3 regions of the Rhizomicrobium palustre genome follow, and region 3 is predicted to be linked to each of the others. Evidence: riboswitches for the same ligand, from Rfam matches in the RefSeq annotation. Region 3 holds a riboswitch; each other region holds the start of a gene.
What was found. A riboswitch is a leader RNA that binds a small molecule or an ion and turns the genes downstream of it on or off. The one in region 3 is predicted to bind cobalamin.
Positions count from the first base shown of each region.

Region 1: another riboswitch for cobalamin. It lies ahead of metE (5-methyltetrahydropteroyltriglutamate--homocysteine S-methyltransferase); the one in region 3 lies ahead of FHS83_RS11715 (TonB-dependent receptor plug domain-containing protein).
Region 2: another riboswitch for cobalamin. It lies ahead of FHS83_RS00950 (FecCD family ABC transporter permease); the one in region 3 lies ahead of FHS83_RS11715 (TonB-dependent receptor plug domain-containing protein).

Region 1 is NZ_JAASRM010000001.1:2,406,627-2,411,899, forward strand. It holds gene FHS83_RS10825 (bacteriohemerythrin) at 1-252, shown strand, start outside; gene metE (5-methyltetrahydropteroyltriglutamate--homocysteine S-methyltransferase) at 465-2,753, opposite strand; cobalamin riboswitch at 2,899-3,108, opposite strand; gene FHS83_RS10835 (alpha-N-arabinofuranosidase) at 3,235-4,782, opposite strand; gene FHS83_RS10840 (ion channel) at 4,895-5,273, opposite strand, start outside.
Region 2 is NZ_JAASRM010000001.1:228,127-233,399, reverse strand. It holds gene FHS83_RS00960 (aspartyl protease family protein) at 1-1,468, opposite strand, end outside; gene FHS83_RS00955 (ABC transporter substrate-binding protein) at 1,523-2,377, shown strand; cobalamin riboswitch at 2,387-2,573, shown strand; gene FHS83_RS00950 (FecCD family ABC transporter permease) at 2,635-3,660, shown strand; gene FHS83_RS00945 (ABC transporter ATP-binding protein) at 3,657-4,409, shown strand; gene FHS83_RS00940 (hypothetical protein) at 4,491-4,883, shown strand; gene FHS83_RS00935 (oxidoreductase) at 4,880-5,273, shown strand, end outside.
Region 3 is NZ_JAASRM010000001.1:2,623,971-2,629,243, forward strand. It holds gene FHS83_RS11710 (CheR family methyltransferase) at 1-579, shown strand, start outside; gene FHS83_RS11715 (TonB-dependent receptor plug domain-containing protein) at 616-2,484, opposite strand; cobalamin riboswitch at 2,626-2,783, opposite strand; gene FHS83_RS11720 (DNA-3-methyladenine glycosylase 2 family protein) at 2,874-4,331, shown strand; gene FHS83_RS19665 (methylated-DNA--[protein]-cysteine S-methyltransferase) at 4,309-4,830, shown strand; gene FHS83_RS11730 (ATP-binding protein) at 4,986-5,273, shown strand, end outside.

The sequences.
Region 1 (5,273 bases), 220 kb from region 3:
CATACAGTCGCCCATTTCCGGCACGAAGAGAGCCTTTTCATCAATACCGGTTATCCAGAAGCCGAGCGTCATCGCCGCCATCACGAGCTCCTCACCGCCAAGGCGATCGAGTATCGCGATTGCGCCGCTAAGGGCGATATGATGGCGCTCAGGGCCGAAGTGCTGCCTCGCCTTGCCACCTCGCTCACCATGCACATTCAAAAAGATGACAAGGACACTTGCGCGTTCTTGTGCTCGATGGGCGTGGCGTAGGGCTTAATCCATCCAAGCTTGTCATCCCGGACGCGCCCGCAAAAATGCCTTCGTCTGGCAATTGGGCGCGATCCGGGATCCACTCTAACGCCTGCTCAGATTTCAAAGTGGATCCCGGGTCTCGTAGCCGCGCGCTACGCAACGCGCCAACTCGCCCGGGATGACAATGTGGGAATAGGGCGGCGAGCAAATTGCCCGCGCGCCCTTTCTAATCACCCCCTCATCTTCTTTGCCGCTGCCACCATGTTGAGCAAGGCGGGGCGGGTTTCGTCCCAGCTGCGGGTTTTGAGGCCGCAATCGGGATTGACCCAGATTTGCTCCGCGGGCAGACGTTCGCCCGCCTTTTTCAACAGCGCGACGATTTCCTCCACGCTGGGCGTGCGCGGGGAGTGGATGTCATAAACGCCCGGCCCGATCTCATTGGGGTAATGAAACTCGGCAAAAGCGTCGAGCAGTTCCATTTTCGAGCGCGCGGTCTCGATGGAGATGACATCGGCGTCCATGGCGGCGATAGCTTCGATGATGTCGTTGAACTCGGCATAGCACATATGGGTGTGGATCTGGGTCGCGTCCGCCACGCCCGAGGTCGCCAAACGGAATGCCGCCACCGCCCAGGCGAGATACAGCACCCAGTCCTTGCGGCGCAGCGGCAGACCTTCGCGCACGGCAGGCTCATCCACTTGGATCACCGAAATGCCCGCCGCTTCCAGATCGGCCAGCTCATCACGCAAGGCGAGCGCGATCTGCGCACACACCGCATCGCGCGGCAGGTCATCGCGCACAAAGGACCATTGCAGGATCGTCACCGGCCCCGTCAGCATGCCTTTCATCGGCTTCTTGGTGAGCGATTGGGCATAACGCGTCCACTTCACGGTCATGGGCTTCGGGCGGCTGACATCGCCGAAAATCACCGGCGGGCGGACATAGCGCGAGCCATAGCTTTGCACCCAGGCATGTTTGGTGAAGGCAAAGCCGGAAAGCTGCTCGCCGAAATACTGCACCATGTCATTGCGTTCGAACTCGCCATGCACCAGCACATCGATGCCCGCTTCCTCCTGCCAGCGCACGCAAGCTTCCGTCTCGCGGCGGAGGAACTCGTCGTAAGCCGCATCATCGAGCATGCCTTTAGCGTGGGAGGCGCGTGCCTCACGCACCACTTTGGTTTGCGGGAAAGAGCCGATGGTGGTGGTGGGGTACAGCGGCAGGCCGAGATAGGCTTTTTGCGCTTTGCGCCGTTCGGGATAGGCAGAGGCGCGCGCCGTCATTTGCGGCGTCACCTCTTCCAGCCGCGCTTTCACCGCCGCATTGTGAATCTTGGGCGAGGTCTTGCGCTTTGCGGCCGCTTGCGAAGAGGCCTCCAAAGCGTCTGCCACCGCGCCGCGGCCTTCATTCAACGCCCGGCCGAGAATGGAAAGCTCATCCAGCTTCTGCACCGAGAAAGCGAGCCAGCTTTTCAGATCGGGATCGAGCCCGGTTTCCAACTCGAGGTCGATGGGCGAATGGATGAGCGAGCAGGACGGCGCCAGCATCACCTTTTCAGGCTTGCGCTTCGCCAAAACCTTCTCCGCCGTTTCAAGCTTGGCGCAGAGATCGCTGCGCCAGATGTTGCGGCCATCGACAAGGCCGAGCGACAGGGTGAGGTCCTCCGGCGCCTTGGCGAGCACGCTATCGAGCTGATCCAGCGCGCGCACCAGATCAAGATGCAGCCCCGCCACCGGCAGGGCCAGCGCGGTTTCGAGATTATCGCCAAGCCCGCCGAAATAGGTGGTGAGCATCAGCTTCACTTGGGGCACTTCGGCGGCCAGAGTCTGATAGGCAAAGCGCAGCGCTTCTTTGGCGGCGTCGCTTAAATCCTGCACCAGGCAGGGCTCATCGATCTGTACCCAGTCTGCGCCTTCCGCCGCGAGTTGCTTCAAGACCGAGGCGTAAACGGGCAGCAGCGCAGGCAGAAGCCGCAGCGTGTCGAACTTCTCGCCCGCGGGTTTGCCGAGAAGCAGGAAGGTGACCGGGCCGACGAGAACGGGGCGCGTGGCGATGCCCAGCGCCCTGGCTTCACGGAATTCATCCAAAGGCTTCGTCGTGCACTGCTCGAAATCCTGATCCGCCAAAAATTGCGGCACCATGTAGTGGTAATTGGTGTCGAACCACTTCGTCATTTCCTGCGCATGCAGGTCGCAGCCGGAGCGCCCGCGTGTGCCACGCGCCATGGCGAAATAGGTGTCGAGCGCCACCGGGCCTTTCGGCATCAGATAGTGCTCTGGCACAGCGCCCACCATCACACTGGTGTCGAGAACATGATCATAGAGTGAGAAATCATTGCTCGGGATGACATCGATCCCGGCGGATTTTTGCCGCTCCCAAGCCCCAGCGCGCAGCGCTTTGGCGCGAGTTTGCAGGACTTCCGCGCTGATCTGGCCTGACCAGAATTCTTCCAGCGCTTTTTTCAGTTCGCGGCGTGTCCCGATACGCGGGAAGCCGAGATTGGAGACAAGAATGGACATGGATACGCCTCGTTGAAGCGCCGCAAACGCGCGTGTTGCGCGGCGGCAGGTAAATCCAGTCCCGGAGGAGATTGAAAAGAACGCGTGCGAAATTGACCGGCAATCCTGCCAGCTCGCATGCGCCTCACCGGAGCACCCCGCCCGTGGACGTTCTTTCGCCGGGGCAGGTCTCCTGGCTCACGGGTCAGCGCGGGGGCCGGTCTTCCCAACGCTAAACCTGCGTCAGTGACATCATCGGCACCCACTCGCCGCTTACAGTTGCGGGGGCAGCTTCGGCATTGCCTCTCGGCGCACCGAATTCCCTCTTAGCTTCCGCCGGTCGTCTGACGGAAGAACCTCGACACGGACATTAAGAGGAAGAGGGGCAAGCCTGTCAACAAGCATATAAAGAAATCTTTATATCTTCATATGCGGTGTGCGGCGGGCAAAAAAACGGCGCCACCGTTTCGGGTAGCGCCGGAAGTCATCGTGAAAAGAAAAATCAGTTCAGCGTCAGCACCGTGACCGAGGCGGGCGCGAGCGTGATCGAAAGTGTGCCGTCCGTGACCGTGGCGGAGACCGCTTTCGGTTTTACCGTTTCGGGTGCGGTGAAGCTGTTCACGCTGTCGAGCTTGGGTGCGGAAAGAACCTCACCCTTTGCCGTGCCCAACGCGCCGGGCAGTTTCACGCTGAAGCTTGCAGGCGATTTGGCATCGATATTGGTCAGCGCGATGACGATCTTGCCGTCCTTGGTCTTGGCGGCGACCGCATCGACCTTCGGCAAGGTGATATCGCCGAATTTATAGGTGCCCGCATCGAAGCTCACCGGCAGGAAGGTGGAATCCTGGAAGGGCACATACATCTTGAAGAGATGATAGGTGGGTGTCAGCACCATCTTATTGCCTTCGGTCAGGATCATCGCCTGCAGCACATTCACCATCTGGGCGATGTTGGTCATGCGGATGCGGTCGGCATGGCGGAAGAAGATGTTGAGATTGAGCGCGGCCAGAACGGCGTCACGCTGCGAGTTCTGCTGCTGCAGGAAGGCGGGATTGGAGCCCGGCGTCGGCGCCAGCCACGCGCCCCATTCATCCACCGTCAGCGAGATCTTCTTTTCGGGATCGAACTTGTCCATCGCCGCCGCCTGTTTGGCGACCAGCGGCTCCATATGCAGCGTGTCCTTCAGCATGAAGGCGTATTCGTCTTCGCCAAAGCCGGTCGAGGGATGCGAGGGCGGCCAAGCGCCCCAGGTATAGGAATGCAGCGACATGCCGTTGATGTCGAACGACCAGCCATGGCGCTTCTTCCAGGTCTCCATTACCGCATCGGTCCATACCGTGTCATCGCCGCCCGGGCCTACCGCCACTTTCTGGGTCGGCACGGCGGTGTTGTAGTTGTTGACGAAGCGGGCATAGAGCTTCATCTGCTGGACGTAATCTTCCGGCGTCATAAGGCCGCCGCAGTCCCAGCTCTCATTGCCGATGCCGATATAGTGGACCGCATAGGGTTCGGGATGGCCATTGGCGGCGCGTTCCTTGCCGAGCGTCGCGGTGGTGGGGGCGGTCATATATTCCACCCAATCGGCGGCCTCCTTCACCGTGCCTGAGCCGACATTCAGCGAGATATAAGCCTCGGCGCCGATCAGCTTGGCGAAGGTCATGAATTCGTCGGTGCCAAAGGTGTTGGGCTCGGGCGCATTGCCCCAGGCCGCGTTCACGCGTGCGACGCGCTTTTTGCCGACGCCATCGCGCCAGTGATATTGGTCGGCGTAGCAGCCGCCCGGCCAGCGCACCACCGGCACATGCAAGGCTTTCAAGGCGCCAACCACGTCGTTGCGGATGCCGCCCGTATTGGGAATTTTGGAGGTCTTGCCGACCCAGATGCCATCATAGATCTGCGTCCCTAGATGTTCGGCGAATTGACCGAAGATGTGCCGGTCGATTTTGGCCCCTGGCTTGGCCGTATCCACCGAGACTGTGATCGTGCCCTCGGCCAAGGCCGGAATACTCACTAAAGATAAGGCCATGACCCAAGGAGCCAAGCGGCGCATATGTCCCTCCAATGTATTTGTATGAGAAATACATAGCGCGCCTTAAGCGTCCCGGCAACGCTCCTTATGGGCGCAGGCAGTCACGCTTTTTTGTTCGGAAGTCCCAGAGGGCTCAGGCAGTCTCGTCGCTGACCGTATCGTGGAATTTGGTGAGATCGACCATGCGCCGCCCATCCGGCAGGCGGGAGAGGATGTCCACCAGCCGGTGATTCCACAGGATGCGGTCCGGCTGATAGGAGTGGCGGGCGAAAACCATATCGGCCAAGGTCTCGTCCGTGCCGCTGAGGAGCACGATCAGCTCGCCCTGGCAGGCTTTCAGGCTTTCGGTCGTCTGACCGTAGAGCGGGCTTGTCTCATCGACCCGGTGCATCACCGTCCAGGAGAGGGCGAAGAGGGGGGAGTGCGCTCGCACCAGCGGCAGCTCCCGGAAGCGCCGCATCATCAGGCCTTCCTGTGTGGTGTGCTGCCAGGCATAGGTAAGCGAGACATTG
Region 2 (5,273 bases), 2.4 Mb from region 3:
CATTGCCCGAAAACGCTCCCTTGCCTTGATCGGAGAGTCCGGCGACAACCGGGCCAACCTTCACGCTGCCAAGGGTCAGCTCGGCGCCGCGCGTGATATAGCCCGTTGACGGCCCGCCGACTCCCCAGCCATCCACCGCATCGACACCCTTGGGATGTTTGGCGCGCAGGCCATGCTGCTCAGAAAAGCCTTTGGTGATCGTGATTTCAGAGCGCGAACCCGTATCAATATCGAACTTGGCCGGAATACCCTCGAAGGTGCCCGTCACTTCCGGTATGTGATCGTTGAGCTCGAATTTGATTGGTGTGCCCGCGTCCTTGGGATCGAACTTGGCGGGATCGATCAAGGTCAAGGTCTCTGCGCCGTAATCAATGCGAGTAACGAAGCGGCGAAAGGTTTCATAGCCCACCATGCCGGGCATGGGAATGCCTTCAATATCGCCGAGCTTATCGAGTGGGAAGACGATCGCGAGCTGGTTTTTCACAAAAGCCTTGCCGACCGAAAGATTAAGCCCGTTCGAGAAACCGCCTTCCATCACGCCTTCGCCCGCGCCTTGGCCGGGCAGGCTGCCTTCCACCTTCAGTCCGATTTCCTTGGCGACGGCAGGGGTGATGATGTTGCGCCCGCCGGTATCGAAGATGAAGGTGTAAGGACCTTTGCCGTTCACCTTCGCTTCGCCATAGATATGGTTGTTGATGATCTTGATCGGCATTGTGGCAGAGGACGCGCCGCCCTCGATACCGAAGTCGTTGATCGCGAATACCGGCTTGGCATAGGCGCTGGCGGGCTGCGGGCCTAAGAACTCGACCTTTGTCGTCATCAGGGTCTGCAGATATTTTTCGCCGGCTCCCTGATCGATGACGATCTTATGCGGCACCTGCACGCCGCTTTCGGGGCGGTAATCGGAAATCTGGGTAATGATTTTCTGCGAGCCCCGCTGTTCAACGATTTTCGCAAGCAGATGCGTCTTCACATCGAACCAGGCTTCGAAAGCCTTGCCGCCTTTGGGTGTGATGATAAGCACGTCATAGCGCCCGTTCGCATCGGCGATTTCGCCTTTGCCTTCGATGCTGGCGCCGCCATGATCGGCAAGCCACCATTTGTTGGAAGTGCGATAGGCATCGTTCACCGCCACTACCAGCGCGTCGCCACCTTTTTTCTCGGAAATGTCTCCCGAGCTATCGCGCTCCCATGGTGCGGTTCCGTCAAAGCCTTCGGCGCCTTTGAAGGGGCCAAGATCGAAATCGCTAATGGTGCGCCCGTCCTTCAGATCGGAAAGGCTGTGGGTGATGCCCTTCAAGCCCTGACCGTCATAACTGGCTTCGGTTTTCAGCGTGGCTTTGCTATCCCAGGCCACGCCACCCATGGCTGTTTTATTGGCCTTCAAGATTTCATCTGGTGCGCCCGCGGCAAGCGCGGCCATGCTGGTCGCGGTTAAGAACGCGAGTGCGGCAATCTTCGATTTCATGTGCTATCCCCTCTGGATCGCCAGGATGTAGGAACGGGATCAGGAAACGACAATATGCGTAGCCATCATAGGACCATTGCCGTTCTTGCCTGTTTTTTTACGAGCTTCCTCACTTGTAATGCCGAGGCGGCGCCCCAGCGCGTGGTCTCCACCTTCCTCTGCACCGACGAGTATGTCTTCCGGCTTTTGCCGAAGGAGCGCATTGCCGCGCTCTCCTATGAAGCGGTGGACCGCCACCCGGTCGTCTCAACCATCGCCGATGCGGCCCTTGGCCTGCCGGTCATCCGCCCCTCCACTGAAACGGTGATGGCGAAAAACCCTGATCTCGTCGTGATGTATGCGGGGACCAATCCGCGCCTGCATCAGAATTTGCAGCGGCTCGGGGTGCAGATCCTGGACGTGCCTTGGGCCAACAGCCTTACCGAAATCCGTCAGATCACCCTGATGCTGGGCGATGAACTCGGCGCCCCCGGAAAGGCCAAGGCGCTGGTGGCAGAAATGGATGTGAGGGTGGCGCGGGCTAAGGCAGCCGCGCCCCATCCCCCAGTCTCGGCCATTCTTTACGAGCCGCAAGGCTATGCCCAGGTGCAGGGGGTGACCGACGAGGTTCTGCGCCTTGCCGGGATCGTTAATGCCGCCCCGCCCAATGCCTTGACCCGGGCCGGGCAACTGCCGGTCGAGGCGGTGATAGCCACCGCGCCCGAGCTTCTCATCCTGGGGGGGGAGGAGAAAAGCGGCTCCGCCCGGGCCTATGCCGTCCTGCACCACCCGGCGTTTAAGGCGCTGGAGGGGCGGACCCATATGGAATTCCTCACCCTCACACCCTTGATGTGCCCCGGCCCCTGGTCGGTTCAGAGCGCCGCCCCACTTCTCGGCCTCGCCAAGCGGGCGCGCACCTCTAGGGACTAGCCCTGGGGTTGGCGGCTGAGCCGTGATGGCTTAGATTCGACCCCAGCGCACCGGAAAGGGAACGCGGGTGGAAATCCCGTGGCTGCCCCCGCAACTGTCAGCGGCGCCTCGCGCGGTCGGCCACTGGTCTTTGACTGGGAAGGCCCCGCATATCGAGCCGCAAAGCCAGGAAACCTGCCGGCGCGTGTCGTCCATCATCCGGCCGGGGTGTGCCGGGGGATAGCCGTTTTCACGGCCGCGGCGACAGAAAGGCCGCGATGGACGCGACAGTGATTTCCTCGGTGCGAGGCAAAAGCGTCAGCAGAGACGCCCGCCTCACGCTGCTTCTGCTTTTGACCGCGCTTCTCTTCGGGGCGTGGTCTTTCTTGTTGGGCCCGACCGGCCTTTCCCCCATGGCGCTGTTGCAAGGCCTCATCGATGGTCATGGCACGGCTGGCATCGTGGCGCAGGAAATCCGTCTGCCGCGCGCGGCCCTCGCGCTAGTGGTCGGCGCGGCGTTGGGGGCGAGCGGCGCCGCGCTGCAGGGCCTCTTTGCCAATCCTCTGGCAGAGCCTGGCGTCACAGGCGTCACCTCCACCGCTGGACTCGGCGCTGTGGTGGCGCTCTATTTCGGCCTTGTCGCCACTCATCCCTTAGCCTTACCGCTGTTTGCGATCCTGGGGGCGCTGGTCTCCGCAGGTCTGCTTTTCGCACTCTCCAAAAGCGGAGCAGGGCCGGTGGCGTTGGTTTTGGCCGGTGTCGCGATTTCCAGTTTCGCCACCGCGCTCACCGCGCTTGCGCTCTCCATGTCCGCCAATCCCTACGCCATGAGCGAGATGGTGCTGTGGATGCTGGGCTCCTTGAAAGACCGCACCCTTCACGATCTCGCTTATGCCGTGCCGCTCGCGGCCCTTGGGCTCGCGCTTCTGGTCTCGACGGGGCGCGGCCTTGATGCCCTCACGCTAGGTGAGGAAACCGCTGAGAGCCTTGGCGTGCGTGTGAGCTCGATCCGGGGCCGGGTGGTAATTGGTGTGGCGCTGGCGACGGGCGCGGCCACGGCGGTGGCGGGCGCGGTAAGCTTTGTTGGCCTCGTCGTGCCCCATCTTTTGCGCCCCTTCTATGGCCACCAGCCCTCCCGCCTCATTCTGCCATCCGCGCTTGGTGGCGCCGCACTTGTGGCAGGGGCGGATGTCGCCTTGCGCCTGATCGCGCCCGATGGGCAGCTCCTTCTCGGCGTCGTCACGGCTATGTTTGGCGCGCCTTTCTTCCTCTGGCTGATCCTGAAGCTTAGGAGAGACGTATGAGCGCCCTTGAGCTTGAAAACGTCTCGGTCGCCTTTGCGGGCCGCAATGCAGTCTCCGCTGTTTCGGTGGCCATCAATGCGGGCGAGGTGACCGGCATTGTCGGCCCTAATGGCGCGGGCAAGACGACGCTGCTGCGCTCTGTGCTGGGCTTTCAGAAACTCACGCGCGGCAATATCCGTATCCTCGGTCGTCCGCTCGCCGATTGGGATCGCACAGCTCTGGCCCGCCATATGGCCTATCTGCCGCAAGGCGGGGATGCGCGCTGGCCCATGCTGGCGAGCGAGGTGGTGATGCTCGGCCGCCTGCCGCATCGCGCGCCATTCCAGCGATCGGCTGCCTCTGACGAGCTGGCTGTTGCCCATGCACTGGCCCGTGCCGACGCCGCCGAATTCGTCGCCCGCCGCATGGACCAGCTTTCGGCTGGCGAGCGCGCCCGCGTGCTCTTCGCCCGCGCGCTGGCGACCGGGGCCGATATCCTGATCGCCGATGAGCCTGCCGCCTATCTTGATCCCTCCCACCAGCTCCGTCTGATGGATCTGCTGCGGGAAGAGGCGGCGCGGGGCACGGCGGTGATCCTGACCTTGCACGATCTGGCCCTGGCGGGCAGCCATTGCGACCGGGTGCTGGTGATGTCCGGCGGCCGCCTCGACACGGAAGGCCCGCCGGCAGAGGCGCTGGCCGACGCTACCCTGGCACGGGTGTTCCAGATCGTCCGTGCCGAGTCGCATGGCGCTTATCGCCGGATATAAGTCCCATAAAAATCACAAATGTCGCAGCCTCCCCGAGGGACGCGCCCTGACTTATGATGGGGTGCAGTTGGGGAGGGGAAAATGGTGAAGCGACCGCTTGCGGTTTGGGTCTTGTGTCTGGGTAATGGCTTACTCGCGGTTTTTTTGATCGCAGCCAGCCTGATCGCGCAAACGCGCGGCTTTGAGCCATGGCAGGCCGCCATCAGCGGTATCTGCGGCTTTGGCATCTCCCTCGCCGCCCACGCCGCATGGTTCGGCTATAAACTCGGGCGCACCGCGCTTCTGGCGCTTCTCAGCCTGTTTCTTGGATTGGTAGTGGTGCAAAGCACGGCGGTGCTCTTGTGGTCAGTCCAGACCGGCTACGAGGGGGCTTTCGTGCAAGCTGCCTTCACGCGCTTTTTGCTTTCGCTGCTTTGGCTGAGCGTGAATTATGTCTTCCTCTTCAATAAAACATCGCGGAGCTTTTTTGGATGAGTGAGCCTTTGCATGCCGCTGTGATCGGCTATGGTTTTGGCGGGCGGGTGTTCCACGCCGATCCGATTTCGCGCACCGAAGGGCTTAAGCTCGCCGCGATTGTCTCTTCGCGCAAAGACGAAATCGAAAAAGCCCATCCCGGTACCAAGGCAATCGCTCATCCCGAAGAGGTGTTTGCTGATCCGTCCATTTCACTGGTTGCGATCTCTACGCCTAACACGGCACATTTTCCACTTGCCGCAGCCGCGCTCGAAGCGGGCAAACATGTCGTGGTCGACAAGCCCTTTACGGTGACCAGCGCGGAAGCGCGCGAGCTGAAACAGCGGGCCGAGAAGGCGGGCAAGCTTCTCACAGTTTTTCACAATTTTCGCTATTACAGCGATTTTCTCA
Region 3 (5,273 bases):
GTTCTGCCCAATTTGATGGAAGAGCGGGCCGAGACCAAGCAGCTCCGCATCTGGTGCGCGGCGTGCGCGGCCGGGCAGGAGCCATATTCCATCGCCATGCTTTTGGATGATGTCGGCCTCATCGAACAAGGTTGGCAGATCACGCTGATCGCGACCGACATCAATACCGAGATGGTGGCGCGCGCCCAGGAAGGCGTCTATTCGCAGATTGAAGTGCAGCGTGGCCTTCCCATCCGCCGCCTCGCCAGCCACTTCACCAAGGAAGACGAGCGCTGGCGCATCTCCGACAAGCTGCGGCGGATGGTGAACTTCCGCACCTTTAATCTGCTTGATTCATTCGGCTGGTTGCCGGATTGCGACGTCGTCTTCTGCCGCAATGTGCTGATGTATTTCGAACCCAAGACGCGGTTCTCGGTGCTCGATCGCATCAGCGAGATATTGGCGCCGGATGGTGCCTTGCTGGTCGGACCTGCCGAGTCGCTCGTGGGCTACGAACTCGGCTATGTTCCGGCCGAGCATGCGCCAGGCCTGTTCTATCGAACCCGGCCTGTGCCGTTCCGGCGCCGTATCGCGGGCTAGCGCGCGTCCCTTAAGAACGCGCGCCACCCTATATCATCAGATTTTCGCGCGAATACCTGCCGTGAAGGTGCGCCCGATGGTGCCGTAGCCACCGGTCAGTTCATCACGGTTATCCGTCACGTTCTCAACCCGCCCGAACAGTTCGAGACCCTTGGCCAGGCTGTAGTTGGCGAAGAAGCCGAGTTCAGCGCGATCCTTGAGCTTGGTGAAGTGGCCGGCATCGTCGAAGCGGCTGCCGACATAGGTCAGCGAGGTGCCGAGCGACAGATCGCTGAGTGCCTGCCAGGTGAGCGTGCCGCTCACGCTATCATGCGGGCGGCGCGCCAGTTGCAGGCGGGTGATCTGGTTGAGGTTGGTGAGGTTGGTGTAGCTGAGGCTGGCCTTCAGGCCCTCCACGATCTCGCCAGAGGCTTCCACTTCGATGCCCTTCGCCAGCGAACGCGCTACGTTGTAGTAATAGCCGCCTTCATTGGCGCGCAGCGAGCAGGCGGTGGAGGTAACGCCCCAGCAGGAGAAGAAATCGATCTGGTTGGTCGTGGCGCGCGAGAAATAGGTCGCCGAAACCACCCAGCCGCCGACGGCCTGATCGATGCCCGCTTCCCAGCCCGTCGCCAGTTCCGGCTTCAGCTGGGTCACCGGGTTGGAGTAGGGCGAATAGAGCTGATACAGCGCCGGGGCCTTGAAGCCGTCGCCGATATTGGCGCGCAGCGTGGTGCCTTCCGCCAGTTGATAGGCGACATTGGCCTTGTAAGAGGTGTGATCGCCGAACTGGCTATTATGGCTGTAGCGGGTGCCGACCGTAACCGTCAGGTTCGAGAGCGGAGAAACCTGAAGCTGGCCATAGACGCCATCGACGCGCACCGCACCGCCGATCGCTGCCGCATCATACTGGCCCTTCTGGGCGAAGCTGGTGCGTTCATGCTCATAGCCGAAGGTAACGACATCGGTCTGGTTCAGCTTATAGCCGCCCTGATATTCGATGCTGGTGGTGCCGCCTTTGCCGTAGAAATCCTGCACGGTGTCAAAGGTCTTGCGGTCGCTGTCGCTGCGGCTGATGGACAGACGATTGGTGAAACGACCGTTCAAGAAATCGCCATTCACGCCGCCATAGAGCGCCAGAAGTTCATTGGTGCCGTATTGATGCGTATCGGCAAGGGTGTAGTTCGGCGGCGGGAAGCCATCGAAGCTGTCACGCGCACGGGTGTAATAGACGCGCGCGTCAACGCTCACTTCCTCAGTCGCGTGCCAGCGCAGATTGCCGGTGGCGCCGAAGTGATGATAGCCGTCCGCTTCCGAATTGCCATTGCGGCTGTCGGCAGCCGAGACGCTGTTGGTAGTGTAGAAATTCGCTGCCGCGCCGAAATCAAGCGTGGAATAGCTGCCCCTGGCCGCGGCGTTCACATGCACGGTGTCGAGCGAACCGGCTTCCGCCGTCAGCGTCGCCTTGTTTTCTCCGCCACGCGCGGTGACGAGGCTGATGACGCCGCCGATGGCATCGCTGCCATACAGCGTCGATTGCGGGCCGCGCAGCACTTCCACGCGCTCAAGACCATTGGCGAGCACGTCACCCATCAAGGCCTGGCCGGTCGGGGCAGAGGGATCATTGATGCGCACGCCATCCACGAGCACCACGGACTGGCCGACTTCGGCGCCACGCAGCAGGACCGAGGTGGTCTGGCCGACACCGCCATTGCGGATCACGGTCACGCCCGGCGCGGTCGCCAGAGCGTCCGACAGAATGACGGTTTGACGGGCTTCAAGATCGGATGCGCTGATCACCGAAATGCTGGCGCCGGTGACGGCGGCAGGCTCGGGCGTGCGTGTGGCACTGACGACGATGGTTTCAGCGCCCGCAGCCGAGGCAAGGCTCATCACAGCAGCGGATGATAAAAGTAGTTTACGCATGACGTTCTCCTGGTTTGCGCCAAGAGCCGGCACGCGGGATATCCCGCATGAACTCCAAAGATGGATCATACTTCCCGCGACGACTCCAATACTGTCGTCGCGACGGTTTCCCCCGCAGTTTTCGGCGCACCCCGGCCGGAAACAGGACGACAGCATCAGGCAGGTCTCCTGGCTTTCCGGGTCTTCGTCCGCTTCCGCCTTCCCGGGATATCCCAGTGGCGTTTGGAAGCGTTCTCGCCGGGCACAGTTGCGGGGGCAGCCGCTTTCGCGTTCCCTAAACCTGACACCTGGGGCACTGCTAGACCGCTTTTGGCCCTGGGGTCAACCGCCGGACGTAGACGTCCGAAAATGGCCAGACGAGGCGTGTCTTTTGCGCCATGATGGCCGCCATGGATATGCCACCTTTCGACATCTGCTACCGGGCCTTGGCGAGCCGCGATGCGCGCTTCGACGGACGTTTGTTTGTGGCGATTACGTCTACCGGCATCTACTGCCGCCCGATCTGCCCGGCCCGCACCGCAAAGCCAGAGAATTGCCGCTTCTTTCCGAGTGCTGCTGCCGCTCAAGAAGCAGGCTTTCGTCCCTGCCTGCGCTGTCGCCCGGAAATCTCGCCCGATGCTGCTGCCTGGCGCGGGACCTCCAATACCGTATCGCGCGCGCTTGCGCTGATCGCCGAAGGTCATTTGGATAGTGAGGCGAATATCGCAGAACTCGCCGACAGGCTTGGTGTTGGCGAACGCCAATTGCGCCGTTTGTTCGAGAAACATCTCGGCGCCTCACCGGTGGTCGTGGCGCAGACACGCCGTATCCTTTTCGCCAAGCAGCTTATTCAAGACACTGCTCTATCAATGAGCGAAATCGCGGAAGCCTCAGGCTTCGGCTCTGTCCGGCGTTTCAATGATGCGTTCCGCAAACTCTATGGCAAAAGCCCAAGCGAGCTTAGGGCGCGCAAAGCCGCGATAGGTGCGATCACCGTCAAGCTCGGCTATCGCGCGCCTTATGATTGGGATCAGATGATCGCGTTTTTGGGCGGGCGTGCGGTAGATGGTGTCGAGATCGCCGAGCCCTCGCGCTACGCCCGCACCATCTCGCTTCATGGGCATATGGGTGCCATCGAGGTGCGGCCAGGGAAGGGGCATCTTGTTGCAGCTATCCGCTTCGCCGAGCCGCGCCACTTGCTCGCGATTGTTGGGCGGTTGCGGCGCCTCTTCGATCTTGATGCGGATGTTGCCGCTATCGGCGCGCATCTTTCGGCGGATGCCCATCTCGCGCCGCTGATCGCCAAACGGCCGGGTTTGCGCACGCCGGGCACTTGGGACGCGTTCGAACTTGCCGTGCGCGCCATTCTTGGTCAGCAGGTGAGCGTGGCTGCGGCGCGCAAACTGGCCTGCAAGCTGGTGGCGCTGACCTCTCCCATACTGACGCCCGACATCACAGGCGACGAGCGGCTGAAGGCGATCTTTCCAGACGCCGTGCGCCTCGCCGCGGCCGATCTTTCCAGCTTCGGCATGCCCAACGCCCGAAAGAAGGCATTATCCGCATTGGCCGATGCGGCGAACGCCGATCCGCGTCTTCTGGATGTGCACGGCGCCTTCGAAACCGTCATCGCGCGGCTCACGCAGTTGCCGGGCTTCGGTCCGTGGACGGCGCAGTACTGGGCCCTACGCGCGCTGCGCGACAGCGATGCCTTTCCCGCCGCGGACCTCGCGCTTCTCAGGGCGATGGAGGAAGGTGGTGCGCGGCCAGCGCCCTCCGCCCTATTAGCGCGGGCGGAGAATTGGCGGCCCTGGCGGGCCTATGCCGCCCAGCATCTTTGGGCTCAGGATGCAGACCGTGCTTTATCATGACGCCTTCGACACGCCTTTAGGCCCATCCCACCTCGTTTGCGATCAAGAGGGGCGCTTGCTTCTCTTTGGTTGGTATGAGGGCGCGCGCTGGCAAAAAGCCTTTTCCGGCGGCGACATCATGGACCAACCCAACCCCTTCGGCCTGCGCGATGCCTTCACGGCCTATTTCGCCGGAGAGGTGACGCGGCTCGACAGGCTCGCCATCGGGGTGCGCGGCACCGATTTTCAGATGGAGGTTTGGCAAGCCCTGCGCACCATTCCCGCGGGCCAGACCCTAAGCTATGGCGCGCTCGCCCAGCGAATCGGTAAAGCGAATGCGGTGCGCGCTGTGGGGCTCGCCAATGGCGCCAATCCCATCGCGCTCGCGGTCCCTTGTCATCGTGTTATCGGCAGCAGCGGGTCTCTGACCGGTTATGGCGGTGGACTCGAACGCAAGCGATGGCTGTTGAGACATGAAGCACAATTCACAGGCATTGGTCTATTTGCACAAAAACTGTAATCCCGCTTACACGATTAACCGCTAGCGGTTAATCCTTATGCGTCCCTCTGTCATTTAGCCGCGCAATTGGCCATCACCGTTACCGAACCGTCGCAGTTCATGGCCAAATTGCGTCTATGATATCGGAAAACGCGAATCGATATGCGGTGTACGGAATGGCTAAGGATGCCGCCGTTTGGATCACGCTCCGGCGTGTGTTTTGGGCCGTGGCAGCCTCGCTGCTTATCGGGGCGATCATCTATGCCTATTTCGGTTCGCATATTCTGATCGGGTGTGCGGTCGTAGTGGCCGCAGCGGCATTGTCGGCGGGGATCGGCGAACGTCAGCCGCCCAAGACAGTGGTGGAAGTGCCCGCCCAGAATGATCTGCATGTCCTGCCGCCCCTGTCGCGGGAGATGCTGGAGCGGCTCCCCGATCCCTTGATGCTGGTCAATGGCGGCGAC